4 regions of the Paenibacillus wenxiniae genome follow, and region 1 is predicted to be linked to each of the others. Evidence: riboswitches for the same ligand, from Rfam matches in the RefSeq annotation. Region 1 holds a riboswitch; each other region holds the start of a gene.
What was found. Region 1 has a riboswitch for thiamine pyrophosphate ahead of AAHF22_RS07355 (ABC transporter substrate-binding protein). Riboswitches for the same ligand answer to the same signal wherever they lie in the genome.
Positions count from the first base shown of each region.

Region 1 (8,243 bases):
CTGTATCTGCCTGCTCAACAAGATGAAAAGGATGCAGTTGCAGTGGACATGCGCGATTCCGGCCCGATCGAGACTGCACCAACGATGCAAATTTTGCAAGACAAGCATGTGCTGCTGGTGGATGATGATCCGCGCAATATTGTCGCTCTGGAAAGTGCACTAAAAGTCAAAGGCATGAAAGTGTTCAGCGTTGCTGATGGCATGCGGGCACTAGACATGCTGGAGCAAGTGAAACCGGATCTGATTTTAATGGATATGATGATGCCGGTTATGGATGGTTATGAGGCGCTGCGACAAATTCGTCTACGTCCGGAGTGGAGGGAGCTTCCGATTATTGCTCTGACTGCCAAAGCAATGAAGGATGATCGTGAACGCTGTCTGCAAGCTGGCGCGTCCGACTATTTGAGCAAACCTATTCATATGACACAATTGCTATCAGCTATGCAGGTCTGGTTAACTCGTGTACAGGCGTATTCAAACGATAACGAGCTGGAAAACAAATGAGCCTAGCCTATACTTGTATACTATAGTCACGAAACGCACTGGATAACGAGAAGCAGACAACCGCAAAGCCCGCTTTAGTTCCGCATATGCGGCTGAAGCGGGCTTTTTGTAGCGCTAGTGGATTTCATGGTAGTCATTATATAGAAATAGCAGAGCAACAGCGACATTCCATCTCATTAGAGCTATATTCGGTAAAAGCGACGTGCATTTCCATATAGCAATGCAGCTGCATCGCTAACATCGAGTCTTTGAATATGTGCCCACGCACGGCATACATCTACCACCATCGCTGGTGTCGTTGATTTGCCGGCAAAAGGCCCTTCAAACGGCCACGGCCCATCCGTTTCTGTCATGACCAGTTCACGCGGATACAGCGCAGCCAGTTCACGAATGTCAGACTCATACACAATATCTGGTGTAAACGAAATATAGTATCCGCTTTGTGCCAGTCGATGGATTTGCGCTACCGAACCTTTAAACCAGTGGAAATGCGCACGTGTGATGTTATGCTGCTCCAGCAAATCACAGACCGTATCTGCATCATCGTACACGGCATGCAGCACGACAGGTTTATCATAACGTTTGGCCAATCGCAGATGCTGATCGAGCAGATCGATATAGCCCTGTTCATCCAGTGCATACCCTTCAGCGGCAAGCTCCTGCCGACGATAATACGGCAGACCGATCTCACCAACAGCTACCGCTTCGCTGATTCGTGTCTCGATCCATTGTAGTAATGCTCCCGTTTGCTGGGAGTTAGGTAGCGGTTGCTCTGGATGATAGCCATATGCAGGCTTAACGATACCTGGATACGTGCGTGCCAGCGATTCGGTACGTTGGCAGGATTCCCGATTCATCGATACAGCGATGAGTGTATCCAGTCCATAACGTGGCAGCTCGCGAATGATGGAACGCACATCGGCATCGCTGTATTGATCCAGATGAATATGCGTATCGATCCATGATAAGGCTGTCATCGCGCGCTCACCTCCTCACGTAGCAGCTCCGTTAGCCGTCTGCGTAGCGCGATAAATGAAGGGGTATCCACCAGTTCTTCGCGCCGTGGACGTTCAAATGGCACTTCGACTCGTTCCAGCACATGTGCTGGACGATTGGATAACACATAGATCGTATCGGACAGCAGTAAAGCTTCTTCAATATGATGTGTAATAAACACAACCGAGCGCCGATTTTCCTCCCAGATACGCAGCAGCCAGCTTTGCATCTCACTGCGCGTAAAAGCATCCAGTGCGCTAAACGGTTCATCCAGGCAGAGCAGTGATTGCGGTCCCAGTAATGCGCGTAGAAAAGCAACACGCTGCTGCATCCCACCAGATAACGTATGAGGATACGCCTGCCGAAAATCGCCCAGTCCAACTTTATCCAGCCAAACGCGTGCCATTTCCAGCGATTCCCGTTGTGGCAAGCCGGCAGTCTCACGTGCGAGCACGACATTTTGTTCAATCGTGCGCCACGGAAACAGGGCAGGTTGCTGCGGCATATAACCGGCACGTCCACGCTGTCCATTGATGCGTTTGCCCTGTAGCATAATGGCACCATCGTCTGGCAGCAATACGCCGCCGATCATTTGCAGCAGCGTACTTTTGCCAGAGCCAGACGGCCCAATGATCGATACGAATTCGCCCTCCTGCACAGTGAGCGAGATATCGTCCATCACCTGAAGCTGTTTTTTGCCCCTGCCGAATGTTTTGGAAATATGGCGTAGCTCTAAAAAAGGTGCGTCCGGCTTCGGGAAGTCCGATTGAGCCAAATGTGCCAGTGTGCTACTTGGTACAGGGGACGTGTGATCTGTCGATAAATTAGGACTTTTCATCTCCATGTCCTCCTTGTCGCTCATGATTGGTTCGTTGCCAGCGAATGCACCAGTGCTCCAGCAGTACAATGAGCGAGAACATGACCAGACTGAGTGCAATGACGATCAGAATGGCTACAAACATCCGGTCGGTGCGAAATGCCGATTGCTGCAATAGCATATAATACCCAAGTCCCTGATCACTGCTAATCCATTCCGCAATAATCGCGCCCATAATGCTATAGGTCGCCGCAATCCGCAGTCCGGAAAAGACCGCAGGCAGACTGTACGGTAATTCCAGCTTCCAAAATATCTGACCGCGATTAGCGCCGATCATTTGCATATAATTGAGCATCGTCCGATCTGTTCCAGCCAGTCCGCCGAGTGCGGCGACCGTGATTGGGAAAAAGCAGACGAGTACAATGACGATCAGCTTCGATAGAATACCAAAGCCGAACCAGATAATGAGCAGTGGGCCAAGTGCGATCACCGGAATATTTTGACTTAAAATAAGCAGCGGATACAACGCCTGCCGCAGAAATGGAATCACATGCAAAATGCCAGCCACAAGCAGACCAATCACCACACCGATGCCAAAGCCCTCCAGTGTCAGCTGTAGCGTTGCCCACGTATGTCCGAGCAGACGATCATAGCTGTTGCTAGCTTCGGTTACGATTCGTGCTGGACTGGGGAGAATCCAGTCCTCGATATGAAAAAATGACGTTGCCGCCTGCCACAATAGCAGGAACAAAACGACCGCCCCTAAGGGCGGCCATATGCCTTTCCACCAGTCACGTATAGACATTAGCGATACTTCTCAGTCAAACCGTCCATACTAATGCCGTCTGGACTATGGGCGATTTTGATCTGGGAAATGATGCTGGGGCTGCCTTTCTCCACAAGCGCCTCATGCATACGACGAACGATATCCAGCAGTTCTGTCAGTTCGCCCTCCATCGTTGTTTCGAGTGGATGGACTTCGTATTTTACGCCAGCTGATTGAATGACTTCGATGGCTGCATCTACATAATCGTAGGAGTGCTCACCTGGTTGTGTTTTGGGGATGACTTGAATGCTGAGTAGGGTGTGTGACATGATTTTCCTCCTGAGTTGGTAATAAACATCTTTTGCTGGGGACGCTGTTTGCAAACTATGGTGGTGGGCATACACCACTCCGGGAAGGAATAAGGGGACGGACTCCCGTCTCGCACAGGAATCTACGGAGTAGGAGTGAGTTGTAGATTCCCGTGCTCAAAAGTCGTCCTTTCCCCTTATTTCCGTCCCTCCGCTCCGTGCTGCTCGCATCATTGTTTGCACACACGTCTTCGCAAAATGATGTTGTATTACCCTGTTTATTTTATAGCCGTAACGCATGTTACTTTAAAAAATACTTTATAAAAAATCATATGCTTCATCACTGATTGTAATTTATTCCGTGCCACGCAATTTCATCCTAAATCTCACCTTATTCCTAAACTCTACCTTAATAAGATAAAGGCTACTTCTCCAGTAAAATGAAAGTCACTTCTCATTAACGCTCTGATGCGCGATCGAAGCAATATCAAAGCTAAAACAATGAAGCGATATCAAGGGAAGAAAGCACGCTCAAAACAATGAAGTGATATCAAGGCAAGGAAGCACGCTTAAAGCAACGAAGTAATATCAAGGCAACGAAGCAACATTGAAGTCACAAAGCGACATCCATGAAATCAAGCACTTTCAAATCAATTACGTTAGCAGCAATCATTTACTTGTTTGCGGTGCTGGCAAGAACTCGTTGGTAAAGGCTTTGCTAGCGTCGAGTGGTTGTTCGAGTAGTTTCTGTTTGTACATCCAGTCGGCGTAGCCTTTCCATACCTGCTCTTTTTGCAGTCCCCACTGGGAAGCGTCGTCTTGATAGCGTGGGGATAGCCATTCCTGGCTTGCTTTGACGAGTTTAGGATCGAGATCAGGTACGGCTTTGATCAGGATATCGGCTGCTTTGTCGGGATTGGCAATCGCGTATTCGTAGCCTTTAGCGGTTGCGCTCATAAAAGCTTTGACCAGTTCGGGGTCTTTTTGAATTTGTTGTTCATTGGTAGTGATGACCGGTGTGTAGTAATCCAGACTTGGTGAGTAATCTTTGACGTACAGCATATCGAGCGGTTCGCCGCGTAGTTTCGCTTCGATTCCAGTCCAGCCGTAGTAGATCCATGCAAAATCAATGCCTTTTTTTACAGCTGTAAAATAGTCGGCATCGCCGATATTGACGCTTTTCACTTTGCTCACATCGCCGCCATCGGTATCCATAATCGACTTCATGACCGCTTCTTCTACCGGAGAACCCCATGCGCCGTAGGATTTGCCTTCCATGTCTTTCGGTGTTTTGATGCCGCGATCAACCGGTGCGGCAAAGCCGGATGTATTATGTTGAATGATTGCTGCAATCGATACGAGTGGGACACCCTGTACACGTGCTTGCGTTACGCTTTCCTGATAGCTGATGCCGAATGGCACTTTACCGGAAGCAACGAGCGTATCCGCGCCGCTCTGACCCGGTTGGATAATCTCGACGTTCAGTCCGGCATCTTTGTAATAACCCATTTGCTGAGCGACATACAGTCCGGTATGGTTCGTATTTGGTGTCCAATCCAGCACCACCTGTACATCTTTAAGCGCGGGTGTGCTGCCATTAGACGCGGTTTGGGAAGTCGTCCCTTCCTTTTGTCCACATGCGGTCATGATGAGTAAGGCGCTTACGAGCAGCAGCGTGCCCAGCATCGTTCCAAGTTTTCTCATTGCTGTTATTTCTCCCTTCGTCTACTAACCTGTATAAAATAAAAAAGCGCCCCGGACCCGGGACGACATAGGTGCATATATGAGCTTACATACATGGCATGTGTAGCTTCCTACGCTGGCATTATCCAGATCAGGTATAAGGGTCAGTATTAATCGAATACACTCTCAGCCGAACTCCTCCAGCTCCCCACACGTTATGCGCTTTTTCTAGGTGTAATTATAGACGAGCATGAACGACCTGTCCAGCAGGATCGTAGCAGGGGGATGCGGTTCAGCATGCAACAGAGCGGGTATGTAACGAGTGGAGACATGAACGCGTCTGACGCGAAACATGGAACTTAGACGAACCTATTTCGATGTGAATTGTGAAAGGAGCTTGATTATGAGTACAGCAACTACAGAACAAGCAATCATCAAAGCCCTATCGAACAATCCGTTTTGCTCATTTGGCACAGTGGAGAACAACAAGCCACGTGTCCGCTATATGGCAATATATAATGATGGATTACAGATCCATCTGGCGACAGATCGCAAAACACATAAAGTAGAAGAGTTGGAGCAGAACCCGAACTGCTACTTGCTGCTTGGCTATGAAAAGGGCGGCAACAACGAAGTTGTACAGATTGAAGCGACTTGCAAAGTGTCCAGTGACAGCGAACTGAAAGAGCGCGTCTGGAAAGACGAGTTCAAAAAGTGGCTGGATGGCCCGGATGATCCGGACTATGTCGTACTGGATATTACACCGCAAACGATTGAATACATCGATCAGGACGGTAATCGTCAAACATGGGAAGCATAATCGCCGACATGTAACGCGTATTTATCCGACAAAATTAGCGCTATTCAGCGCTTTGGAACGAACCATAAGCGGACTCAGGCACAATTGCTGGAGTCCGCTTTTTGCGCGCCTTGACTGAGAAGAGCTAGAAAACACGTTTATTCGTTATCGAATTTTGTAATATTTACGTGTACATAGGGAGGGGAAGAAGCGTATTTTTTGTCAGTTTTTGCTTCCATTATCAGGATAAAATAGGGACTGTAGGAACTTGAAACGGCTTGTAAAATTAAGGTATAACGAATATAAAGCTACAAATTTTAGTTATTAAGCATGTGGTTCATCCTATGAATAATAGGATATAATCAACGGTGTTTTTATAGCAGTGCGTAGCATCCTATTTACGTATGAGCGATCATACGACAAGGTGACATACCGTTTCCAGACGGAGTCTCCTCCATAGCAGTAGAACGCTGCTGGTCAGTGCGGATGATGGATGCCGGAAGGGATAATCGACGGGAGGTGGTTTCCTTGGATTTGAGAAAGATGGAACAACAAATCGAGCAGGAGCGTCGTATTTTGAATCAGATGGCTGCCGAGCATGGCATTTGTGACCACCGCGTGATCGATCAATCCGAACAACTCGATCGGATTATGGATTCCTATCTGTATCATAAACAGCTTAAAAATAGAAAACTGTCTCGCGATTTGAATGAGAATTGCTTTCCACAAGCACCGTTGGAAGGCTGAAAATGAAAACGCCAAGCTGGCTCCATGCCGGTTTGACGTTTTTTTGTTTATGTTGCGCCATCAAGAGGAAATGGTGTAGTGATCGTGATGCAGCGGAGGATATCGGGCATACGGTTTATCCTTGCAAACAAGTTTATTGCCATCATGATCGACCGTATCGCATACTGAGATCATTCATCTGCATGCAGAAGGAGTGGAACTCATGATGGGCAAACACAGTGGAATCACATCGATGTCATCGGACAGGCAATTTTTGATACAGCAAGCGCTGGATGAACTGGATGCACGTTATGATGCAGCCGTGCATATGGTATGGGGAGAAGACGGGCAACATGACACCCGTGAAAGCGCGCATTATGCGCTAGGGCTGCTCTTATGCGGCGGTGCTGAACAAATCGCCACAGCTAGCCGCATCATTCAGCAGATCCTTGATCTACAGCTTGTACAGCCGGGTGAAATCTACGATGGTACATTTAATACATCGCTGGAGCGTGCGTGGCCTCCAGCCGGACATAGCGCCTGGAGCAGCTTTCCGCCAGGTTTTGGTTATGCGCAGTCGGATGCGCTGGATGAAGTGTATCGTCGCTTTGCGAAGTACGGTAATCTGAGCGAAAATGAGCAGCTGGCGCAGCTATTCCGTCAGGCGACCGATGAAGTGTTTCCGCGTGTATGGGAAAGCTTTGATCCGAACTGGCGCGAATTTATCGCGTCCACGTTTGCGGTGATTTTGGAGTATTTTGAACATGAATTGCCGGTGGAGCTAGTTGAAGGTATGGATCGTGCAATGCAGCTTACGGTAACGACTTCGCTCGAACGTTATCGCTCACAATCGATTCCGACCAATACGAATATTGAGCTGATGCATCTGTTTATTACTCATTATTACGGGCATCGTTATGGACAACTGGACTGGATGACACATGCGGAGCAAGGAGCGGCTGCACTGCATCGCGATTATATGGAGCTGCATTCGTTTGCCGAGTTTAATTCCAGCACCTATTATGGTGTTGATCTGACCGTGCTTGGCATGTGGCGCGTCTATGGACGCACGCTGTCATTTCGTCATATGGGTCTGGAAATGGAACATGGATTATGGCAGGATATCGCCGACTTTTACGGCCCGATGCTGGAAAATATATGCGGTCCTTTCGCACGCAGTTATGAAAATGATATAACGGAGCACAGTTCGATCGGTGTACTGCTCTATCTGGCACTCGGCGAATCGTACCGTCATCTGACCCGGGTCAATTGTGAAACGAGTCATAATCTGCTGATCGCGCTGGTAGGTGTGGACTTGAAAGAGCAGACACAAGAACGTCTTCTTCATACGGGCACTGAGCGCTTTGTCACCCGTCAATTCAAAGAGCTATGTGAACGCGATCTGCCGGGGCAAAATCGCCATGTATGTACAGCGAAAGCATGGATTACCGATCGGCTCATGATCGGCGGGCTGTCAGGGAGCCGCAATACGAATGGACAGATGCATCATGCTACCGCCCATTGGATGACGGCAACGGGTGAGCGTTATTCGCTGCGTATGGTACGTAGACAACAGGGGCAGAGCTGGAATACACATTTACGCGGAATGAGCTTTGATGTGGAGGTAGGTGTGCGTAAGCTGAA
Region 1 covers NZ_JBCGUH010000003.1:305,520-313,762, reverse strand. The annotation lists gene AAHF22_RS07380 (hybrid sensor histidine kinase/response regulator) at 1-504, shown strand, start outside; gene AAHF22_RS07375 (TatD family hydrolase) at 687-1,481, opposite strand; gene AAHF22_RS07370 (ABC transporter ATP-binding protein) at 1,478-2,338, opposite strand; gene AAHF22_RS07365 (ABC transporter permease) at 2,325-3,122, opposite strand; gene AAHF22_RS07360 (MTH1187 family thiamine-binding protein) at 3,122-3,412, opposite strand; gene AAHF22_RS07355 (ABC transporter substrate-binding protein) at 4,061-5,095, opposite strand; TPP riboswitch at 5,184-5,295, opposite strand; gene AAHF22_RS07350 (pyridoxamine 5'-phosphate oxidase family protein) at 5,478-5,894, shown strand; gene AAHF22_RS07345 (Spo0E family sporulation regulatory protein-aspartic acid phosphatase) at 6,402-6,620, shown strand; gene AAHF22_RS07340 (DUF8769 domain-containing protein) at 6,823-8,243, shown strand, end outside.

Region 2 (8,243 bases), on a different contig from region 1:
ATGATTCAATTACAAGTCGACCAAAAATATGCCATGATTAATGGAAAAGCAGTCCAGTTAGATGCTCCAGTTGTTTATATTGATGGAAGCATGTTTGTACCGTTACGCTTTATTTCGCAGGCTGAAGGCGCTACTGTCAATTGGGATTCAAACTTATATACTGTGAGTATCTCTTTTAAAAATTAATCTAAAGCAGAAAATATACAAATTAAAACCCGCAGACATCAGAATAAAACGTTCTGTCTGCGGGTTTCTCTGTTATGATTCTATACTACTTGCTTTTCTACCCCTGCTCCGCAATCTTCTCCGCCAGCTCATTCAAATACGTCCAGCGCTCCATCAAATGCTCCAGCTCCTGCTCGGCATTCGCTTGCTCGATCATAAGTTCTTGCAAACGGACGGAATCGCTGAATGCGGCTTCCATTTCGGTCGTGATGCGTTCTAGCTTTTGCTCGGCAGCTTCAATCATGCTGTCGATCTGCTCGTATTCGCGTTGTTCCTTATAGCTGAACTTGAGCTTATCGCGGGATGAGCTGCGTTTATTGGCTTCGCCTGCGGATTCACTGGCATCAACGCCAACGTTGCTATTAGCCGCTGGTGTGCTGCTGGCTGCTTTGGGCTGTGCTGCTCCTTTACCTTCAGCGGCTAAACCCGACTTCATCGATTGTCCGCCTGTACGCTCCTCATACTCGCTATAGTTACCCGCATGAATGCTAACGACACCGCCGCCTTCAAGCGCGAATATTTTCTCACAGGTGCGATCCAGGAAATAGCGATCATGGGATACGGCTAGTACAACGCCTGGGAATTCCTCTAAATAGTCTTCCAGTACCGTCAAGTATGAAATGACCGGCAAGCTGGCAGAGCTGGCTAAACGTGAAGGGATTCCGTTTGTGCTTGATGTGTATCCGCATTATGGTTCGGATGCATCAGCAGCATTGTCGGCTGGCAATAACATCCGTGCGGCATTGATCGGGCCGGAGGTGCATGCGTCGCATGCGATGGAGCGTACGCATAGTGATGCGGTGATCAATACGACAAGATTGCTTGGGGCTTATATTACAGAATAATGAATACATGACTATGACGTCATCGTTATTTTAAACGAACGTCTTATTTAATATACCTGCATTAAATTAACAAGCTATTAAACACCTACTTTACACGATATGATGCGGCATACTCTGGAAAAAGTTGACAGAATGCGCTTCATCATCGTATAGTGTGTAGCGAGACATCCACTGGGGGCGCCTGTATAGGCTGAGATAAAGCATTGCTTTTGTCCCTTTGAACCTGATCTGGGTCATGCCAGCGTAGGAAAGTGGTGCAATGATGACTGGCTTTGTTTGCCTGTGATCGTATTGCCGCTTCCGTTCGCCGGAGGCGGCTTTTTGACGTCTGCGGTGAACATAGAAGCGATGATACAGATCATCTGGCTTATTGTACCTATACAAATGACGTCTGTCCTCTCATGCTCCCTGCCTCGCAGTCTCCGATGGATGCTATCCATATACTGTAGGAGGATTTAGAAAATGACGATTTTGACCACCCCATTGCCTGGCAGCCGTAAAGTGTACACGATAGGTTCGCGCCCTGACATTCAGGTGCCTGAACGCGAAATTGCCCTTTCCCCCACTGACATACGCGGTGTAGAAACGGCAAATGAGCCGCTGCGTGTGTACGATACGAGCGGTCCCTATACCGATGAAGAAGCAATGATTGATATTCGTAAAGGCTTACCCGCTTTACGTGCAAGCTGGATTGTGGAACGTAACGATTGCGAATATACGAATGGACGTATGACACGTCCAGAGGATAATGGCTTTTCCAATCAGGATAAGGTCGATCAGCAGGGTGCTGAGCCGTTTCCCCATTACGGGCGCAGGCCGTTACAGGCAAAAGCAGGACAGAATGTAACCCAGCTTCATTATGCCCGTCGTGGTATCATAACGCCGGAAATGGAGTTTATCGCTATTCGTGAAGGAATGGAATCGGAAACCATACGTGCCGAAGTTGCAGCCGGACGCGCGATTATCCCGGCTAATATTAACCATCCTGAACTAGAACCGATGATTATTGGACGCCGTTTTCATGTGAAAATCAATGCGAATATCGGCAATTCGGCAGTTGCTTCCTCCATTGAGCAAGAAGTCGAAAAAATGACCTGGGCAACACGCTGGGGTGCCGATACGATTATGGATTTGTCCACCGGCAAAAATATTCATACGACGCGTGAATGGATTATTCGCAATTCACCTGTACCTGTTGGGACTGTACCGATTTACCAGGCATTAGAAAAAGTCGGTGGTCGTGCTGAGGAATTAAGCTGGGACGTGTATCGAGATACGTTAATTGAGCAGGCAGAGCAAGGTGTAGATTATTTTACGATTCATGCAGGCGTGTTGCTACGTTACATTCCGCTTACAGCTAAGCGCGTAACCGGTATCGTTAGTCGCGGTGGTTCCATTATGGCGGCATGGTGTCTGGCTCATCATCAGGAAAACTTCCTCTATACTCATTTTGCAGACATTTGCGAGATTATGAAGGCGTACGATATTAGCTTTTCGCTCGGAGATGGACTGCGTCCTGGTTCGATTGCAGACGCCAACGATGCCGCCCAATTTGCCGAGCTGGATACACTGGGGGAGTTGACACAAATCGCCTGGCAGCATGATGTGCAGGTCATGGTCGAAGGTCCCGGTCATGTACCGATGCATCTTATACAGGAAAATATGGATCGCCAGTTGGATGTGTGTAAGGAAGCGCCCTTTTATACGCTTGGTCCGCTGACGACTGATATCGCGCCTGGCTATGATCATATTACAAGCGCCATTGGTGCAGCAATGATCGGTTCGATGGGTACGGCAATGCTCTGCTATGTCACGCCCAAAGAGCATCTCGGCTTGCCGAATCGTGACGATGTAAAAGAAGGGGTTATCACTTATAAAATCGCCGCTCATGCCGCCGATCTCGCTAAAGGTCATCCACGCGCCCGCTACCGCGATGATGCCCTGTCTCGCGCACGCTTTGAATTCCGCTGGCGTGATCAATTCCATCTGTCACTTGATCCGGAGCGCGCGCTGAGTTATCACGATGAAACATTGCCTGCGGAAGGCGCCAAATCCGCACACTTCTGCTCGATGTGTGGACCGAAATTTTGCAGCATGAAGATCACACAGGATATTCGTGAACTGGCAGAACAGGACGGGATTACGCCTGAACAGGCAATCGAGGCTGGAATGGAGCAGATGGCGGAGAGCTATCGGGTGCGGCAAGGGACGATGAATGGGGTTTATGAGTGAAAAGGTAGCAGTCGTTTGGTTGGGACGATAGTGTATGAAGATCATCGTTTAATATATAAAATATGACTGTAAAAAGGAATAGTTGATTGATTTAAATAAAACGTCCTCATATTAAATTAGGTATAGTAAAATAACAGGACTATATATCATGATTAGATGAGATGCTATGGGATGAACGATATGTTTACCCCATAGCATTTTATGTATACAGACAAATAAGGTATATTAATAGATATAGTTTGGCTGAGAAGGAGTATATTATGCGAAACCAATGGGATTTATATGTGAAAAATTTTGGACGTATTAAGGAAGCAACGATTACGGTGTCCCCGTTTATGATGTTTGTTGGTAAAAATAATACGGGTAAGAGTTATTTGATGATGTTGCTGTGGGGCATTTTGACTGAGAGTGAACAACTTATACGAAAAGATTTAAAAAAACACCCCCAATTTGAGAAATTAGAACATAATACAAAAGTTCAGTTAAATAAAAACGATGAAGCCATTATCGATATTATTGATCAAGATATAATTTTAAATATATTTAACGATATTTTAAATGAGAATAAAGAATTTGTGCTCCAAAAAATATTTAACTTTCCGATCACATTAAGCGAAATTCGTATATCGAGAAAACATAAAGAACCTTTCAAATTAAAACGAATCAGATCCACTTTCGTAGAAAGTATCAATCTATCTTCTGCTGATATGGAAGATGAAGATACCTCAACGAAATATGAATTTTTATATCGAGATAAAAGACTTACATTTGTAAACAGTACATTCAGTTCAATATTAATTGAGTTTTTTCTACGATTTGTTACCGTAACTATGATTAGAGATGATTTTTTTGATAGCATTTTTCAAAGTAATAAATTGCGACAACCTCTGTATCTTCCAGCATCAAGAACTGGTTTTATGCAAACATACCGTGCAATCGTAGGTAATACATTCGATGAAACAATAGCAGGTTCATTTATTTTAAATGAAGATGATCAACCATATAATGCTTTTCCAGGTACAACTCTCACCTATCCAATAAGTGATTTTTTATCTCGCTTGCAAAAATACAATATAGATACTCATCAGCCAAGTCTGTATAATTCCGAACAATTATTTCTTAATACTGAAATTCTAAAAGGTAATCTGAATAAAAACGAATATAATCAATTTGTTTTCACTCCATTAGGTTCACAAGTTCAATATCCATTACATGTAACATCATCACTCATCTCAGAGTTAGCACCTCTATCTATTTTTCTATCTTCTGATAATGATCCCGACTTATGGATCATTGAAGAAGTAGAAGCACATTTACACACGGAAATGCAGTTGAAAATGGCTCGTTTCCTTTTCCGCCTTGTTAATAAAGATAAAGCAATCTGGATTACCACCCATAGTGACACGCTCGCCCAACAGATCAACAATTTGTTAACGATCGCGCAAAGAAACGACAAAGATAATCTTTTAGATAAATTAAATTACAGTGAACAGGATATTATCTCCGATCTTGACTTAGTGCACGCCTATCAATTTGAAAATGTTGATGATCATACTGTGATCACAAAGCTTGAATTAGGACCTTACGGTTTTGAAATGAAAACATTTAACGATACGCTTGAACAATTAATTAAAGAGACGGATATGATTCAAAATCATGTGGAGTGACGATATGATTCAGATTGGATTTGATTTAGAGCGAATAAAAAAAGAATATTATAACATATTGGATACTCCCTTTCTGACTTTGGAGGAAAACGATCCTGCTGGTAAAGCCAGAGTACAGGTGGAATTTTCAAATGCCACAAACAAGCAATTTATTCAAGTACTCGGCGAGAACCATCATGACTTTTTAAAATATATAACCAATCCCAAATGTGCAGATGGTATCATTCTATCATCCGATATATTGGATCGAACTAAAGCAAGTCTGCATATTATTGAATTGAAATCAGCTATCACAACATCAATTTGGTCTAAAGTGCAGCAACAATTTCGCGGCGCTATTTTAAGAGGAATTGCGTTTGCTTCTTCTTTAGGTATTGCTCAGATTCAGCATATTAGCTTGCATACTTGCTATGTAGAGGACCATTTATTACAAGCTGCTGTCCAAGCACAAACCACTCAACAACATATTAAAGGCATTGCGGCACGTAAACCACTCACTGGTGTTAATATCCCTGAAGCCCAGCAATGGAATATGCCAACTATTTCTATATTTCGAACGCAAACGCTAATGTTAACTCATACTAGACACAAGCTTATTATTAATGAACAGCACGTCAATTCCGGCACAATCACGATTACAGCGATATAATTTGTTTACATCATTTGCATATAGCCGTTACATTGAACTCTCATGAATTTGAGCAATCTTATTACATGCCTCTCATTCCTCCTTAACTTTAAAACTCCTTTTTCGCTATCTTTTTCACTAGTTTATAGTAAACAAAAACTCCCTTTACGTTGGACATCCACATCGGTATACAGATGTATACGTGGGCTTCCATACGAAAGGGAGTTTTATTGTAACTTCATTTATAATCATTGCTAAAACAGATCACTTTCAGTCCATCATCCCTGCTCCGCAATCTTCTCCGCCAGCTCATTCAAATACGTCCAGCGCTCCATCAAATGCTCCAGCTCCTGCTCGGCATTCGCTTGCTCGATCATAAGTTCTTGCAAACGGACGGAATCGCTGAATGCGGCTTCCATTTCGGTCGTGATGCGTTCTAGCTTTTGCTCGGCAGCTTCAATCATGCTGTCGATCTGCTCGTATTCGCGTTGTTCCTTATAGCTGAACTTGAGCTTATCGCGGGATGAGCTGCGTTTATTGGCTTCGCCTGCGGATTCACTGGCATCAGCGCGTTGATGATCAACCGCCGCATTACTGCCAGCAGCTTTAGGCTGTGTGGCTCCGTTGCCTTCAGCGGATAAACCGGACTTCATCTGTTGTCCACCTGTACGCTCCTCATACTCGCTATAGTTCCCCGCATGGATGCTAACGACACCGCCGCCTTCAAGCGCGAATATTTTCTCACATGTGCGATCCAAGAAATAACGATCATGGGATACGACCAGTACGACGCCTGGGAATTCTTCCAAATAATCTTCCAGTACCGTCAATGTGGTAATGTCGAGATCATTGGTCGGCTCATCGAGTAGCAGTACATTCGGTGCGCTCATCAGTACGCGCAATAAATACAGTCTGCGTTTTTCGCCACCGGACAGTTTGGCAATCGGCGTCCATTGTGCGGCTGGCGGGAACAGGAAGCGTTCTAGCATCTGAGCAGCCGTAATGCTACTACCGTCCGATGTTTTGACGACTTCGGCTACTTCTTTAATGTATTCAATCACGCGCATCGACTCATCCATCTCTTGATGCTCCTGCGTGAAATAACCGAATTTAACGGTTTGTCCGGTAATGATGCGTCCAGACGTTGGTTCAATCCGTCCTGAGATGAGATTAAGCAATGTCGACTTGCCTCGTCCGTTCGGACCGACGATACCGATCCGATCACCCGATACGGCATGATACGTTAACTCGTGAATGAGTTCACGTCCACCCAATGTTAGTGACACATGATCCAGTTCAATAATCTGTTTACCGAGACGCGAGGAAACGGTCGATACTTCTAACTGATCGCTCCGACGTCCAGGTGCATCGTTTTGCAATTGCTCAAAACGATCGATTCTTGCCTTTTGCTTGGTCGTCCGTGCTTTAGCACCACGGCGTATCCATGCCAGCTCACGACGCAGCAAGTTTTGCCGCTTGTCTTCTGAGGCTGCCTCGCGTTCCTCACGATCTGCTTTAAGTTCCAGATAACGCGTATAATTCGCTTCATACCGGAATAGTCGTCCTCCATCCAGCTCCAGCATAACCGTTGCGACACGATCGAGGAAATAACGATCATGCGTAATCATCAGCAGGGCACCGCGCCGTTTTTGTAAATATTGCTCTAACCAGGTGACCGAATCATGGTCGATATGGTTCGTCGGCTCATCCAGGATAAGCAGTTCGGCTGGCTGAATTAGCGCTGTTGCCAGGGCGACACGCTTACGCTGACCACCGGACAATGTGCCCATTGGCGCATCATAGCGAGTAATACCGAGCTTGGACAGCACGTTCTTGGCTTCACTTTCCAGCGACCATGCATCCAGTCGATCCATCTCCTGACTGATACGCACCAGTTCCTGTTGAACAGCTGCATCATCTGGTTGCTGCTCCAAGCGATCCATCACGCTCATATAGGCGCTAACCGCTTGTAGCTCTTCACCACCGCCGTCAAACACCTGACGTAATACTGTTGCGTCTGGATCATACGGCGGATTTTGTGCCAGATAACGTACACGTACGCTGTTGCCGATCACAACCTGTCCGCTGTCCGGCTCTTCCAATCCTGCAATAATTTTCAGAAACGTGGATTTCCCTGTTCCGTTTATACCAATAATACCAACTTTATCGCGATCTTCCATGCCAAACGAGGCATCTTGAAACAGTATTTTATCGCCAAAGCTTTTGGCGAGTGCTTCCACAGTCATTATATTCATTGCGATTCACCTTCTCAGGCGCTAAGCCTGTCATTGATCTTAAATTAAGGTACATAGATAGTGCAGCTTTTATATTTTAAGGCTATGATCGTATCATTGCTGGTTTTAGCGTTCTCGCATAGCCTGTTCTCGTACCTATACAATCATTCTATGTCCATACTAATTATATTGTTCTGTGTCGTGAGGATGCCAAGCACTTCATATGCAAGAGATGCACATTCCCTAATTAAGCTGGATCATCTGGCGGACGATTGATCTGCTTTTCACAACCCATCAGAAATAGGTCGGTTACAAAGCGCGTGCGCTCCTGCAATTGCTGCTCGTTAAAGTCCGGATTGAACATCAGATCCATTTTGACTCGATCCAGCATGCCGATATACGACTCTGCTGA
Region 2 covers NZ_JBCGUH010000001.1:486,136-494,378, forward strand. The annotation lists gene AAHF22_RS02085 (stalk domain-containing protein) at 1-186, shown strand, start outside; partial or broken gene AAHF22_RS02090 (ABC transporter ATP-binding protein) at 284-847, opposite strand; partial or broken gene AAHF22_RS02095 (M42 family metallopeptidase) at 822-1,070, shown strand; TPP riboswitch at 1,234-1,337, shown strand; gene thiC (phosphomethylpyrimidine synthase ThiC) at 1,533-3,302, shown strand; gene AAHF22_RS02105 (AAA family ATPase) at 3,563-4,969, shown strand; gene AAHF22_RS02110 (hypothetical protein) at 4,974-5,618, shown strand; gene AAHF22_RS02115 (ABC-F family ATP-binding cassette domain-containing protein) at 5,876-7,852, opposite strand; gene AAHF22_RS02120 (TetR/AcrR family transcriptional regulator) at 8,079-8,243, opposite strand, start outside.
Region 2: another riboswitch for thiamine pyrophosphate. It lies ahead of thiC (phosphomethylpyrimidine synthase ThiC); the one in region 1 lies ahead of AAHF22_RS07355 (ABC transporter substrate-binding protein).

Region 3 (8,243 bases), 150 kb from region 1:
TTTAGCGATGTATCCAGCAATTGGGCGAGCGGCTATATTGAAGCGGTCAAGCGCGCAGGCTTGATGAATGGCGATGCGGACGGCAAATTTTATCCGAACGAAGTCATTAACCGCGAACAACTCGCTACGATTTTCGTACGAGCGATTGGCGCAACCGATATAAAAAGCGATCCGATGCTCACTTCAGCCGCTCAGCCGGAGACGAGCACATGGGCAAATGCAGCGGTAAAAACAGCCTTAACACTAGGGCTGCTGCCTGCTGGCGATGATAGATTCCGCTCCACCGAGCCGGTTCATCGCGGCGATGTGGCACAGCTGATGATGAATTTGCTGCAATCCGAACAACGTTCAGCTAGCATCACCGCGGTACATGGTGATCTGGTGACAGTCGATGGCAAAACATACATGATCGGCAAGCAGCTCAAATCGTTATTTAAAACCGATAATTTAAACGCATTAATCGGTTCAGATATTACATTTGAATCGTTAAATCATAGTCTTGCTAACTTGACTGCTATTGATCTGAAAGCGAGTGGAACCGAGCAAGCATCGCTTGTATTTGATGCAGGTACAGCCTTTTCCGGTGATCTGACACTATCTGGTGATCATCTTAGTGTGCGAGGAAGCGAGCTGAATGGCGTTCAAGTGCAGCAAGGTGTAACGCGTCTGGATTTGCAAGCCAATACGAAGCAGCTCATTATTAACACCGATCAGCGTCTGCAAATTACAGGCACGAGTCAGGTCGGACAGATTCAGGTGACTTCTCCTAACGCACGTGTCCAGATGGATGAACGAATTGTGCCTGCTGGAGTGACACTACCGACAGGCGTGACCGATCGAGAAATTATTTTCGGCAATGCTAACTCTTCTGCTATCCCTACGATAGGCGGTTCATCCATAACGCCATCCAACAATATCAACACGAATAAAGACGATAAGGATAAAAAAAGTAATCATGCTCCTGTCGTGACACATCCGTTGTCAGATCGTTCGGTCACTCTGGGCGATGACGAGACGATGATCGAATTGGATGGACTATTTCAGGATGAGGATGGAGATGAATTGACCTACGCAGCGGTAAGCTCGGATGTGTATGTCGCCGATGCGTCGATTCGTCATTCCCGTCTGGTCGTTCATCCGAATGCAATTGGACAGACTCGTATTGCCGTCACGGCGCAGGATGCGAAAAGTAAAGCAGCGGAAACCTCGTTTACGTACACCGTTAGCGCGGCTACGTATGAAGAACAGCCGAATCACAATCCACTCGTACTGACGACACCTAATGATCTGAATCTGCTGGCAGGTGCGTTATCCGATCCGATTCTACTTGCTAATCTGTTTAGTGATCCAGATGGCGATTCACTCCGTTACACGTATACGATTGATGATACCAGTATAGTGAGTGCATTACAGACTGGAAATGAACTGGTGCTGTCTGCACAAAATGCCGGCACAGCTACCGTGACGATCAATGCTAGTGATCATCGCGGTGGCAGTACGTATGTGCAGTTCCACGTTCAAGTACAGCCGGTAATCCAATTAAACCGCAAGCCGATCATTATTCGCCAGATGGATAATGTGACACTGACCGCCACACCTGATGTGTATTCGATCAAACTATCCGAGCTGTTCAGCGATCCGGATGGCGATCCGCTCGTTTACGATGCTCTATTAACGATGCCATATATGCAATCTACACTGGTCGGAGACAAGCTTGATCTGATGCCGCTTCAAGCAGGAGAATTAAACGTGATTTTGCGTGCAATTGATTCGCATGGAGCCTATGCAAGCCAGATGTTCACGATCAAGCTAACCGTGCCTACGTTTAATCATGCACCTTATATTAAAAAAACACTCGCTCCATTCAGCATCGGGTTGCTGGATCAACCGTATACTGTCGATCTGGCAACACTTTTTGGCGATAACGATAACGACGTATTGACCTATACAGCAACGAGTTCAGATACCAATGTCATGCAAACATCATTGAACGGCTCCATCCTGACAGCAACCCCTGTCGGTGCAGGTTCAACCACCTTAAATCTAAAAGTAAACGATGGTCAGGGCGGCACAAATGCGCAAAATGTCAATGTATCGGTTGTGAAAAACGGACCGTTTATCTCGGAAATGGTGTGGAAGGATAGCAATAATCAGGCGATTGAGCTGTACAATCCAACGAATGCTTCGCTTCGTTATAGCGACTTGTATTTGAAAATATCTGATAGTAATTCAACTATTGATCAGATGTTCATATTAAATGATTCACAGGCTGTAGTGCAGACGAAAGCTACACTTGTAATTCAAGAAAATAATGGATTAGATCTGATGAGTCAAGGAGAGTCTTACTATGGTGATCTTGGGCTGGGCAATACGTCAGGGCCAGTAACCGTCAAGCTGTACTACAAAAATCAGCTGATGGATATCGCTACCTTCTCGACCGATCAGACGCTGCGTAGAGATCAACGTACGGTAGGCAATCCCATTAGCTTCAATAGCTCAGAATGGATGATCACATCGGGTGCAGATGATTCCAATCTTGGTGTGTATGGCATGGCGAAACCGTAAAGGGCAAGCCTGGCTTTGCTAGCATCTACGTATTCCATTTTCCCTGAAGGGTAGGACTTGTCCATGAAAAAAAATAAAACGCTTGCGCTGAAAGTAGCTGCGGCGTTACTCGTTGCGATGCCATCATTACCGTTTCTGGCAGTGACACAGGCGGCTCCAGTTGCATGGCAAAATGCGCTGACTTCGGCGCAAGGCTGGAATGATATTAGCGGACTATCTTCCGCACAACAGGCGCAGTTGAACCGCGCGCTTGCAGTTGGGTTAATTCAAGGCGCGCCTGACGGCCATTTTCGTCCGCAGGCAGCATTAAGTCGTCAGGAGCTGGCGGCATTACTCGTACAGGCATTGAAGCTGCCATTGCCAGCACAGCCTCAATCGTCATTCCGTGATGTGGCAGCATCCGCTTGGAGTTTGCCTGCCATTGAGGCGGTAAAGCGGTCAGGCTTGATGCAGGGGGATCGTGATGGTCGTTTCCGTCCACAGGATTCGGTAACGGTGCAAGAATTGGTCGCACTGGCGGTCCGTATCGCGCAGCCTAATCTGGAAGTCGACACCCACACTAAGCTGCCTGAGCAATGGAACGGTGCCAGTGAATGGGCGGCTCCATCGCTGATCGCGGCTTCACAACATGAGCTATTGAGCGAATTCAGTGGCAAGCTACAGCCTAAAGCCGCTGTGAAGCGTGCAGATGCAGCAAGTATTTTATTGTCAGCGCTGTTTCCACAGCAGCGTATCTCGACGCTGCAAACGGTATCGGATCAACAGGTACAGATCAACGGTATCACTTATGATCTTGGGCAGAATGTGAAAGGTCTGCTCAATGACCGTAATGCCGCCGCATTACAAGGCGCCGGGCTAACCTTTGATACAAACGGACGCACGATCACGGCGGTTCGTTCGCTACATCTGCATGCTACCGGTCAGCCAGCTTTAGCAGGTGCTGCTGAATTTAGCGGTAATATGAAGCTGGATGCAGGCGATACGGTCATTGGTGGTGATGTAACGGTAGCAGGGGATTATACGTCCTTGCTAAACGCGCATATTCAAGGCAATCTGACGATTGCGGATAGCGTGGCGAATGACTTTTATTCGGAAGGACTTCAAGTGGAGGGTACGACCATTGTTAAAGGTGGAGACGATAATACGGTCGTATTTAACAGTGCTGTACTAAATGATGTGAATGTGAACAAGCAGGATGTTCATGTGGTGATGGACGCGAACTCGGTCGTGTCTACCGTCAATGTGAATACAAATGCGAATATTGAAAGTGGTGCCACACTGCCGCTAGTAAATGTGAATAATGGTGCTAGCCATGTGCAATTACAGGGTAATGTGGCGAATCTGAATGTGAACAGCAATCAATCGACACAGTTGAGCGGTACTAGCTCTATTTCACAGCTAACCGTGAGCGGTGCGGGAGCACTGGCGCTGAATACGACGGGAACGGTACAGACATTGCAAGTAACGAATCCATCTGCACTGGTGAGTGTCAACTCAACAACGCAGGTGAGCAATCTATCCCTGTCGACCGGCGTAGCGAGCAGCAATGTGACCGGAGTAGCGACGACAACGGGTTCACCGGGTACAACGACTGGCCCGACAAGTTCCGGTTCTTCCGGCTCCAGCAACCGTGCGCCTGTATTGACAGCTCCAATTAAAGACATGGTCGCTACGGAGAAAAGTACCGATCGAATCATCGATCTGAATAATTATTTTAACGATCCAGATGGCGATACATTAACGTACTCTGCCTCCTCATCCAAGTCATTGATTGCCAAAACATCCGTAAGCGGCGGCAAGCTGACCGTTAGTATGCTGTCCGCAGGCGCAGCTACCATTACCGTTGCTGCCAACGATGGCAAAGGCAAGCGCTCCAATACGACATTTAAAGTAACGGTAAATGGCAACCCGGTTGTCACTAATGCGCCAGATCAGACGCTCACATTACAGCAGCCGGGCGTATCGTTAACATTGAGCGATTATTTTGCCGATCCAGAGCAAGGCACATTGACGTACAGTGCTATAGTGAGTCAGCCTAATGTAACGAAGCTGACGCTAGATAACAGCGGCAATCTACAACTTGATCCATTACAGGTAGGCACGGCGATGATAACGGTGACCGCAAAAGATAATGCGATCACCGATGATGGTGTACAAGGACAATCGACGCTGACCTTTCAGGTTGAGGTGTTGCCTGTCCCTAACCGTAAGCCTGTTGCGGCACCATTACTGCCCGTAACGGTCACCGTGCGCGGAGAGGATGAGACCGTTAGCCTGAGCAACATATTCACCGACCCGGATGGGGACGTAATTCAGCTGTCCGCCGCATCCATCGATGCAGGTATAGCCAGCGCAACACTCAGTGGTACACAGCTGTCCGTGCACGCAGTCAAAGAAGGGACGACGAAGATTGCGATTACGGGAAAGGATGGACGTGGTGGTGAAACGGTCGCCGAGCTGCTCGTTACTGTATTGCCAGCCCCGAATCGCAGTCCAGTGGTGGCCCATACACCGCAGGCAGTGACTCTAATTGTTGGACGCTCAGCCACCGAGGTGGATCTGTCCACACTGTTCTCTGATCCAGACGATGATACACTGACGTATGAAGCGGTATCATCCGATGTATATGCAGTTCATACCTCGGTAAATGCAAACAAGCTTAGCATAACGCCAGGCACAGCAGGCATAACATCGATTAAGGTGTATGCACGCGATGGGCGTGGTGGCGAGATCAACACGAATATTCCAGTAACGGTATTAGAGGAAGCTTCGATCTCGTTCATTCCGTTGCAAATTGTTAATCTGAGCAAACCGCCAGTATGGTTCGGTTTGCTGCCGTATTTACAAAATATCGATCCAGATTCGATCAGTGTGACCGCAGATACGTATGATCATTCGACCGCAACCGTATCGACGGGCAATGCGCGTATTTTGCTCACGCCGATTCAGCTTGGCAATACGACCGTTACGTTTGACGTTTACGATAAATACGGTCGCCGCAATAGCTCTTCCTTTGCCGTGCAGGTTGTAAAAATCAATCATGCACCAACCGTTGTCGCTTCGGTTTCAGAGCAAATGCTTACGCCGGGCGTAACGAATGATCGCAATTACGATCTGAGTCAACTGTTCAGTGATGAGGATGGAGACGTATTAACGTATACGCTGACTTCCAGCAATACGGATGTGGCTAATGCATCGATTAGTGGCAATATGCTCACGCTCAAAGCAGGCGCGATCAGCGGTGTAACGAATGTGATCATTACAGCAGACGATGGGGCTGGCGGCACGGTTCAATACACGCTCAAGGTGCATAATGCATTGCTAATGAACACGTCTATCATTACCGTGAATATGAAATATGGTATGAATTCCGTGAATTATGATCTGTCTGATCTGTTCCCAGGACAGAATTCCTTCACGATGTATATGGGTACAGCCGATTCTACCTTTACAGGCCCAACGCCTCTGAACAATACGTCACTGTCATTGACCTCACTGCCTGTGCTGCAATGGGTAATCGGTGCAGATGGACGAGCTGTCGTATTCGCAGTGAAGCAGGACCCGGTAACGACGAAGGATATGTATTTCTCGCAATATGTAGAAGGTTCAAATGGACGTACGGTGCTATTGATGAATACAAGCTCGGCTGCAAGCAAAAATAAAGATTACAGCCTGACGTTTTATAAGTGGACGAAAAACACCAATACGATCAGCAGCTTTAATCTTCCGCTCCTGTACGACGGTAGTTCACAAGGAATGAACTATATTGTGCTAAATTCGAACTTTTACGATTTCTTTGATATTACGTCTGCGTCTTATTATAATGACGAGGTGATGTTCGCTTCAACAGCCGATTACAATATTACAGGTATTGTTCTGAAGCGAGGCAACACCGTGCTGGATGTGCTCGGTGATCCGAATTCAAAAAATCCAATCCTGTCTAACGGCGGAACCATTTTACGTAAAGACGGTATCGGGTATGGTTCCAATCAGTTTAACTTATCGTATGAGTGGAGCAAGTATCCGAAAGACACGTATATGTTTATAAAATAAGCCGTTTCTCACCTGCTCGGTCGTTGATCTGCTTGACAGACGTAATCGTGCTGTGTAGAGTAAAAAGCAATCAAACAGCTCTGCTGTCATCCGCTTCGTTAGGGGAGATGCAGGACTTATACGAGAAAGACCACTAGGGGAGCCATATACTGGCTGAGACGAGATTGCCTCGGACCCTTGGAACCTGATCTAGTTCGTACTAGCGTAGGAAAGTGGAGACCGTGCAGGGATAGGATCATCTATGCCGTTTATACTGCCGCTCCATATGGAGCGGCTTTTTTGCGTCGCAAAACATTGTATGATCTAGTGTTAGCGATCTCCTAACACGGGGTGCAATGAAAAAGGATTTTTGCGCAGCAAAATATCGTACGCTACTAGTGTTAGCGATCTACTAACACGAGGTGCAATGAAAAGGATTTTTGCGCAGCAAAATATCGCACTGATCTAGTGTTAGCGGTCTCCTAACACGTGATGCGATGAAAAGGATTTTTGCACAGCAAAATATCGTACGCTACTAGCTCAGGGAGGCTCTTTCCGATTACTTTTACTTGAAAAGGAGCGAGGAAATGATGAGTTTTTCAAAAGAAATTAGACAGGCAGCCGATCCGGTATTTGAGGCGATTTATGCCCATCCTTTTGTACGTGGGATTGCGGAAGGGACGTTAAAGCCGGAGCAGTTAGTACATTATGTGAAGCAGGATTTTGAATATTTAAATGCATTTATGCGCATTTATGGTACGGCGATTGCCAAATGCCAGCATCGTGACGATATGGCGATGTTTAATGAGCAGATTGGCTTTGTACTGCATAGCGAGATTCATCCGCACAATAACTTTTGTGAGATAGCAGGTGTACCCTACGAGCAATTGCAAGGTTATCCGCTGGCACCGTCGGCGCACAACTATATTCGGCATATGCTCACCGCAGCACAGGAAGGCGATCTGGGTGATATTTTGGCGGTATTGCTACCCTGCCCGTGGACATACTGGGAAATTGGCAAGCGTCTGCTGGATGAAGTGAAGCCAGATGCCACGCATCCATTTTACGAGTGGATCGACTTTTATGGTAATCGCACCGATACGATTACCGAGCGCTTTTGCCAGCGATTGGATGAAATTGCAGCGCGTACAACACTAGAGCATCGGGAGCGGATGAAGCGCCATTTTATTTTGAGCTGCCAGTATGAATATCTGTTCTGGGATATGGCGTACACGCTGGAAGATTGGCCGGTGCCGCTGAATGAGCATGATGCGGTGGAGGTGACACGCGCATGAGCCGGACGTGGAATATGAAGGAGGTCGTGCTCGCGGTCATTTTGTCTGTGGCATGTGGGGTAGTATATCTGGGCTGGTCTACACTATGGATTCCGATCTCTGCGCTCGTTGGGCCGGTAGGAGCAGGCTTTATGTTTGGTATCTGGGTCATTGCCAGTCCGATTGTGGCGTATATTATCCGCAAGCCGGGAGCCGCGCTTATTGCTGAAGTGGCAGCGGCAGCGGTTGAGATGCTGACCGGGAGTCATTTTGGTTTGTCGGCGCTGCTGATCGGGGTATTTCAAGGACTGGGGGCAGAGCTGGCATTTGCGATTTTTGGCTATCGTCGCTTTAATGTGTGGACGCTGATGT
Region 3 covers NZ_JBCGUH010000003.1:458,755-466,997, reverse strand. The annotation lists gene AAHF22_RS07960 (S-layer homology domain-containing protein) at 1-2,565, shown strand, start outside; gene AAHF22_RS07955 (S-layer homology domain-containing protein) at 2,629-6,618, shown strand; TPP riboswitch at 6,744-6,846, shown strand; gene tenA (thiaminase II) at 7,188-7,892, shown strand; gene AAHF22_RS07945 (ECF transporter S component) at 7,889-8,243, shown strand, end outside.
Region 3: another riboswitch for thiamine pyrophosphate. It lies ahead of tenA (thiaminase II); the one in region 1 lies ahead of AAHF22_RS07355 (ABC transporter substrate-binding protein).

Region 4 (8,243 bases), on a different contig from region 1:
AAATAACAGCGCCGCAATGCAAAAACAGTCGCCAGCGATAGCTACAAAGGCAGCGTATCGATGGCGACTGTTTTCGTTTACTTCCTGTCCTGTAAGTACACATATCATTCGGCTTACCGCCAGAGCGGATCAGCGACGCATAAAGATAAACTTTTGCCCCAGAATACCGATCGCACACAGTCCTAGACTGACCCAGGGCGAGATGACGACCACAGGCATAATGCGGCGCAAGTAGTTCCCTACTACAATAATCGCTACTAAAATAATCAAATACGTAATGACAGAACGCATATTAATTTGCATGCGTGGACGATCCAGATCGCTCTTCTCGGCAGGTTGATTGGCCACACGCATCACCAGCTCAACAAGCACAATCGCGCCTACGGCGACAAGCACGAGTGTAGATAAGCTAATTTCACCTACAACGCCTGTACCGCTAATACTAATTTTGAAAAAGCCTGCTAGCGCTTGCAATAAAAACACCCATGTGAGCGCTACCCAGACAATCATCAAATAATACATCGGCTTACTAAGCTGTCTGCGCTCCGGCAAGTTCTCGATCAGCTGTCCAGCATAGGTGTCTGAATCTTTGGCAAATAATTGCTGAGCCGATTGACCACGCTTTTGCGCATCCAGCAAATGTCGACCCATTTCTAGCAGTAGTTCCTCGCCAGATTGACGCTCGATACGTGCATCGCGCACATGCACGATCACATCATCATAATAGCTGAGATTTTCCTGATTAAGCTGGTCACGGATCACATTAATATCCCGTACCAGATGACGTACTGTACTCATCGCTGTTGTCCCCTTTCGCACTGGTGTCGGTATGAATCTATTCATAATCATTCACATACCTGCAATCCGGTCATCAGAGTGTACATACTTGCTATTACCCAGCTCTGCTTCAATTCGATAGCCCGCTAACTTTGGGTCTCATAAACAGAGCTACAGTGCAAAAGATTCACTCTGCTGCACATCGATCGGAAACTCCTATTTTGACACACTTTAACCGGATTGACAATTGATCTGGCGCAGTGATACTATAGGATTATTATAATACACACTAAACTTATCGGAATTATTTAATTTTAAATAGAACGCCGGTTAAAACTTCTATATATGCTTCATCATACAATGTTCACGTACAGGAGCAAAATGCGGGTATATCTGTCGGTGTATCAGCATACGCTAACACGCGAATGCAGCATATATCGTGTACGAAACTAGCATCTTTTAAGGAGGAGTTCATTATGGAACGCAATATTACGATTCGTCATCATGAGGTTGATCTGGCTGCGAGTATACATTATCCGGTTGCAGACCATAAGCCGGAAGGCAAAGGAAAAGGTCGAACTCCGCTAATCGTGATCTGTCACGGTTTTGTAGGGAATCGGATCGGTACGGATCGCTTATTTGTCAAAAGTGCACGCAAGCTGGCGAACGAAGGCTATATGGTTGTACGCTTTGACTATGCAGGTTGCGGAGAAAGCACAGGTGAATATGGTCAGCAGGGATTAGAATCGATGGTCGAACAGACGCGTACCATTTTGGATTATGTAATGAATTGCAATGATATTGATCCGACTCGGGTCACCTTACTTGGACATAGTCTGGGCGGAGCTGTCGCTATTTTGACTGCGGTACGTGATCGACGTGTGAACCATCTGGTGTTATGGTCGCCGGTCGGTCATCCATTTAATGATATCGTCAAAATTGTTGGCAGAGAAACGTATGACCAGGCGGTATTGGAAGGCGAAGCTGATTTTCTCGGTTATGGCTTTGCACCGGAGTATTTTGAATCGCTCGGTCATTTCCAGCCGTTTCAGGAAGTACGCCGTTTTCAAGGCGATGTGCTTGTGATTCACGGAACGGGAGACGATGTGATTCCAGTTGACTATGCCTTTTTATATCAAAAGGAATTGTGGACACGGAGCGAAGGTCGTTGTGACAAAGAGATTATTTTCCAGGCAGATCACACGTATTCGTCAGGACCCCATCGCCGCGAGTTGTTGGAGCATACATGCAAATGGTTGTCAGAGCGTTCCGCTGCACAGACGCAGTGGCAGCATTGGATGATCTAGCGCAGTACTGAATGATATCGTACTGAATGATATCATCTAGTACTGGAAGGTTTAGCGCAGTATTAGATGATCTTATGACTGTATGATCTTATGATAGCAATGAACGATCTAACATCACATGATCTTGTGCGATACTCAACGGTCTAGCCCAGCTGATGAAAAAGGTCGCTGCATGTGTATGATCCATATTAGAAGTCACCGCACGATAACGCATACCTAAAATAGGCAAAATACTGTACACTTTGCCAAAGTACGATGCCCGTGGTATGGTAAAGAAACATTAGCAGCATAGGCGTATGCCTGTCATGCTAGATCTATACAGCAAATAGTAGCTGCTACACATTAGCGATATTGTACGATATCGCTATAACGTACATCTGCATAACGAACGAGCCGACTATGCGTTACAAAGCAGCATAGCGTGGCAGCAATTTCACTAGGGGAGCCTTGATGGCTGAGACGGATACGATATTCGGACCCTTGGAACCTGATCTGGATCATACCAGCGGAGGGAAGTGGAAGATGACTATTCATTTCAACTTATGAGGCGGACTCAGACTGTAAGGGTTTCCTCAACAATAAGTGAACGGATATGACCCACCTTTCTCTCACGGGAGATCGGTGGGTTTTTTGTTGTATATGGGGTTGTGAGGTAGCAAATTGCCAGGTAAAGCGGGTATCGGTGGTATAGCGGAAAGTCAGCATACTGGGGATGTACAGACTGCTAGTGATACACAGACCGCTAGCCCTAGCCCTGTAAAGACTGTTGACGATGTAAAAACTGCTAAGCTGAGACAGCTAGAGCTGGCATAGCAGTAGCCGTATACCTGTTCAGGGACAACGAGGAAGAATCAAAATGATATCTGGGAGGCGAATGAAATGTCATTTTTACAGCAAGTACGTAGCGTGAATCCGCTTATACACAATATTACGAACGTGGTCGTTACGAATTTTACCGCGAATGGATTGCTTGCGCTGGGAGCTTCGCCATTTATGGCGTTTGCGCATGAAGAAGTCGAGGATGTAGCGGCGATGGCAGGCGCGGTCATGCTGAATATGGGAACGCTTGACCCGTATACGGTACAGTCGATCAAGCTAGCAGGGAAGGCGGCGAATCGTGCAGGTGTACCGGTTGTATTTGATCCGGTCGGTGCAGGGGCGACCTCGTATCGTACCGCTTCCGCGCATGAGATCGTCGCTGAGGTGAAAGTGGATATTTTACGAGGCAATGTGGCAGAGATTGCGCATGTGATCGGCGAGAACTGGCAGATCAAAGGCGTAGATGCTGGCGGAGGAACCGGAGATCGGAAGGAACTTGCTTTGCGAGCGGCACGCAAGCTTGGCTGTATTGTTGTCATTACAGGCGAACAGGATATCGTGACCGATGGCGTGCAGGTGAATACCGTCAGTAACGGACATGCGCTGCTTACTCAAGTTACAGGTGCGGGCTGCCTGCTCAGTTCTGTCGTTGCTGCCTTTGCTGCGGTGGTGAACGATACCGAGCAACGTCTGAAAGCGGTAACCGAGGCGGTAGCGTGTTACGGACTTGCTGCTGAGCTGGCGGCTATCGATGCGGGTGGACAGGGAACAGGCAGTTTTCAAATGGCATTTTTGAATCGATTATCTATGGTTACACCGGAGCAGGTGGATGGGCATTGTCTTATTCAGCGACATCTGGATTCGGCACATGAAACGAAGCATTGAGGCGACCCATGATCCATGTTCACGATTGGATTGACAATAGACAATAGCAAATGGCAAAGGAGCGAAAGATGATGCATATCCCACAAGCATTAACGATTGCCGGCTCAGATAGTGGAGGCGGAGCAGGCATTCAAGCGGATTTGAAAACATTTCAGGAGCTGGGCGTATATGGTATGTCTGTCATTACAGCAATTACCGCGCAAAATACAGCAGGCGTACAGGGTGTCTATCCGGTCGAAATGGCAGGTATTGTCCAGCAGCTGCATTCGATTGGAGATGATCTACAGCCTGTTGCGGTTAAAACAGGCATGCTGTTTAGCGCCGAGATTATTCGCGAAGTGGCGCAAGCGGTACAAGCCTATGGCTGGACGACACTGGTGATCGATCCGGTGATGGTAGCCAAAGGCGGTTCGGTGCTGCTGCAAGAACAAGCGGTACAGGCGCTTATTCAGGAGTTGCTTCCATTAGCAGCAGTCATCACACCCAATGTACCTGAAGCAGAGTTACTGATCGGCAGACCGATTCGCACGCTGGCTGAACGCGAACAAGCAGCAAGCCAGCTGATCGATATGGGCGCGCGTGCAGTTGTGATCAAAGGCGGTCACGATACCTCTACCGCACAGGCGATCGATGTACTGTACGACGGACGCAGCTTTCACTATGTAGAAGGGCCACGTATCCATACGCCGCACACGCACGGAACAGGCTGTACTTACTCGGCTGCGATCACAGCTGAATTGGCGAAACATAACGATCTGCTCACCGCTGTGCAAACTGCCAAAGCATTTGTGCACGCTGCGATTGAGGATGGACTGGGCATCGGCTCGGTGCACGGGCCGACCAATCATTTTGCTTATCGACAAAGGAGGGCTGTACGATGAATCAATCGTCATTGTCGGATAGAGATGAAGATAGAGATAGAGCCAGTCAACACGAATTGTGTGAACATTTGCAATCCCAGTTCATAGCCAATTCGGTTTGCCAGCATACACAATTGGATGGAGTGGACGCATCTGCTAGCCATGATTCTGCTGATGATCGCATTTCTGGCGATATGCTGCTTCCTCGCATCGGTACAGCGGAACGTATCGATTGGATACGTGCGCGCCTGTCGCTCTATCTCGTTATGGGCAGTGTGAATTGTCACCAATCGCCAGAACAGGTGCTAAAACAGGCGATAGCGGGCGGAATTACAATGTTTCAATATCGGGAAAAGGGCAAACAAGCGCTACGCGGGCAGCAGTATGTAGAGCTGGCGCGGCGCTTGCAGGATATTTGTCGCACCCATCATGTCCCCTTTATCGTTAATGACGATCTTGAATTGGCGCTGACGTTAGATGCAGATGGAGTACATGTGGGACAGGATGACGCTCCAGCAGAATGGATACGCCAGCGTCTCGGTCCCAATAAAATCGTGGGCGTATCTGCCCATTCGCTAGTGGAAGCAAGCCGTGCTATCGCCGCTGGAGCAGACTATCTTGGTGTCGGTCCCGTTTACCCGACGGTCTCCAAAGAGGATGCACAGCCGGTACGTGGTACCGAAGTGATTCAACAATTGCGCCGCTCAGGTCTGACCATTCCCGTGGTTGGCATCGGCGGAATCAATGAGCATAATGCAGCGCCGGTAATCCGCGCTGGCGCGGATGGAGTGGCCGTCATCTCGGCGATTGCGGCAGCTGATGCACCTGCGGAAGCGGCGCATATGTTAAAAAAGACGATTGTTCAATATTTATAGTTGCCATTGTTGATTGTCCCCCTTACAATGCTCGGTTGAAGGTTGAAGGTTGAAGGTTGAAGGTTGAAGGTTGAAGGTTGAAGGTTGAAGGTTGAAGGTTGAAGGTTGAAGGTTGAAGGGGTTCCTTTTAGCTAAAGGTTGCTCACTGCCGATTCATTTGAGTTGCTGTCTGTATTTCCCTATAATTGGATTGGAAAATCTCCTGTGTCGATCGAAGCGAATTGCTATGGTATGCAACAGACGCTGCCCGTTTCCAGATTGAAGCAGATACGTAAAAGGTAGCCGTAATGTCTGTGCAGTACACATCCATACAGGAGAAAGTGGCGAAGCAATGCTGGAAGGAGCAATCTATATGCTGAAGGAACGAATTCAATATTTGTGTGACAAAAAGCAGGTGACGCGCAAAGAGCTGACTGACGGGCTGGTGACTCAGGCGCATTTTTCCAACATTCTCGCCGGTCGTTATGCGTTGCCGGATGATCTGGCGGAGGAGATGGCACAGCGGCTTGGTGTAGAAACCGACTATATTGCACAGACCGACAATACCGATGCATCTACATTACAAGAAGCGGAGCGTATTTTTGAAATATTAACGGCACAGGCATCGGCGATTCCAGAGCAGCAGGTCAATGATCTGCCGGATCGGCACCCTGCGCTGACCGTAGAGCTAACAACTGCACTTATGAAAGCGACATATTATCAGCAATTGAACGATCCGGATGCTTATCAGTATGTGCATCAATCGTATTTGAACTTTTATTTGGAGCATTTTGGACGGCCGGATCAAATTCAGCTGCCTGTACCGCTGCTCAAAGCACTGTTATTTTATAAAATACAGCGTTTTCGTTCGCTGGGGCAGTATTACGATGTGCTGTATCAATTGGAACTATGGCTGCCCCTGCTGGATCAAGGCAATGAAATATGGCTGACTGCACAGCAGATTAGTATGGAAGCTTATGTACATACGCGGCAGTTTGAACAAGCGAAAACGGCTTTCACAAAGATGACTGCGCATATTTATGAGCAGCGCATGTTCCATCGTTTATCCGGTCTGTATGTGCTGTACAGTGGGTACTGTTTTTCGATGGAGTGGACGCAGGAAGCGCTCACTGCACTGGCGATGGCTGAAGCGCATCTCGTTCATACACAGCACCAGAGTGATACGCTAAGCGCGATTATGAACAATCGTATCATTATGCTTACACGCAGCGGCGAAATGGAGCAGGCGGAACAGGAGCTTACTCGTTTTCAAGCGATATTACAGATGCAATCAGAAGAAGCACAGAAAGGATGGGAACCGATAGTACTCGTCTATCGCTGTGAGATTGCCTTAACACGCAAAGACTGGGGCACGCTTGTATCGCTATTAGATCGGCTACGTAACTGCACTTTGGCAACAGATCAGCAGATGGCGCTTTGTTTTTATGAAAGTCAGCTATCGTTGTCTTCGGGACAGCATGAGTCGTTTGTGGAGCGGGCGCTGCAATGTTTGCCGTATTTTGAAGGGATTCGCCAGCAGGATCGGCTTAGTGTGCTATATGAAGGTTTGGCGACGGTGGCGGAGGAACAGCGACGGTACAAAGATGCAGCGCTGTATTATCGTAAGCTGGTGTATGTGTTGCGTCATGCCTGAATAGGTGGAATGGCAAAATGATGGCAGGGGGGATATGACTCCCCTCTTATTTCTGCTTTTTATCGAATTTTTGTTCTTCATCAAAAATGAAATGCTGTTGTTCATGATTGGCATGGAACGATCCAATGAATAAACGACCCAATGAATAAGCAACAAAATGAATACAGTAGACGATATATTCAGCTTAAAAACTTCCCCATTCGCCTTAGTTGACCGCAAAATCATGTGGATTTCGATCCAATTGAACAATATACAGCTGGAAATAGCCTATTTAAATATGGATATTTTACGGTTTGTTTGCGAAAAATTCCTTTTCATATGCAAAAAAGATGTCATTCGCTCGTACTCAAGCAGGCAAAATGCCTGCTTTTTTGTATGTCCCCCAATGTATTGTGATGATCGACAGCCGTTTCTATAATGAAATTAAGCAGCACACAGTTATCGATAACTTATTGTACAAGCGACTAGATCAATTCAACGTAGAATCATTATTCCAACTTCAGACCATTCAAACGTAGAGGAGCGTGTTATCATGATGAAATTTTTTAAAAAGAAATCCGAACCGACCGACCGATTACAGCAGGCAGATGCGGCACTAAATAAAGGACTGAGCGGTATGCTGATCAAAGGACTCGTTCCAAAAGAACAACGGCAGCAAATGAATGCCGGACTCGAATCCGCCAAGCAGATGCAAACCGCAGCATCCGGAAGCGCAGCGATCACGGCTATGGCTACTGTCGTATCGGTCAAGGATACCGGCAAGCTGGTCAATTTTGATCCGATTGTGGTGCTGACGATGGATGTGGTCGAAAACAGCGGTTCCCGCTATTCCCATAGCATGGAGACGCTCGTTCCAAAAATGCAAATTCCACGCCCTGGCGATGTGATCGGACTCGGCACCCATCCAGCGCATCCATCCTCGTTTATTTACATGGGACGACTTGACTAAACAGGGAGTGTAGCCTTCACCATTGCAACGAAGAACGAAGAACGAAGAACGAAGAACGAAGAACGAAGAACGAAGAACGAAGAACGAAGAACGAAGAACGAAGAACGAAGAACGAAGAACGAAGAACGAAGAAATTTA
Region 4 covers NZ_JBCGUH010000009.1:91,731-99,973, forward strand. The annotation lists gene AAHF22_RS16530 (hypothetical protein) at 1-108, opposite strand, end outside; gene AAHF22_RS16535 (DUF1129 family protein) at 130-798, opposite strand; gene AAHF22_RS16540 (alpha/beta hydrolase) at 1,254-2,084, shown strand; TPP riboswitch at 2,513-2,615, shown strand; gene thiM (hydroxyethylthiazole kinase) at 2,964-3,788, shown strand; gene thiD (bifunctional hydroxymethylpyrimidine kinase/phosphomethylpyrimidine kinase) at 3,860-4,669, shown strand; gene thiE (thiamine phosphate synthase) at 4,843-5,523, shown strand; gene AAHF22_RS16560 (helix-turn-helix domain-containing protein) at 5,876-7,156, shown strand; gene AAHF22_RS16565 (hypothetical protein) at 7,689-8,105, shown strand.
Region 4: another riboswitch for thiamine pyrophosphate. It lies ahead of thiM (hydroxyethylthiazole kinase); the one in region 1 lies ahead of AAHF22_RS07355 (ABC transporter substrate-binding protein).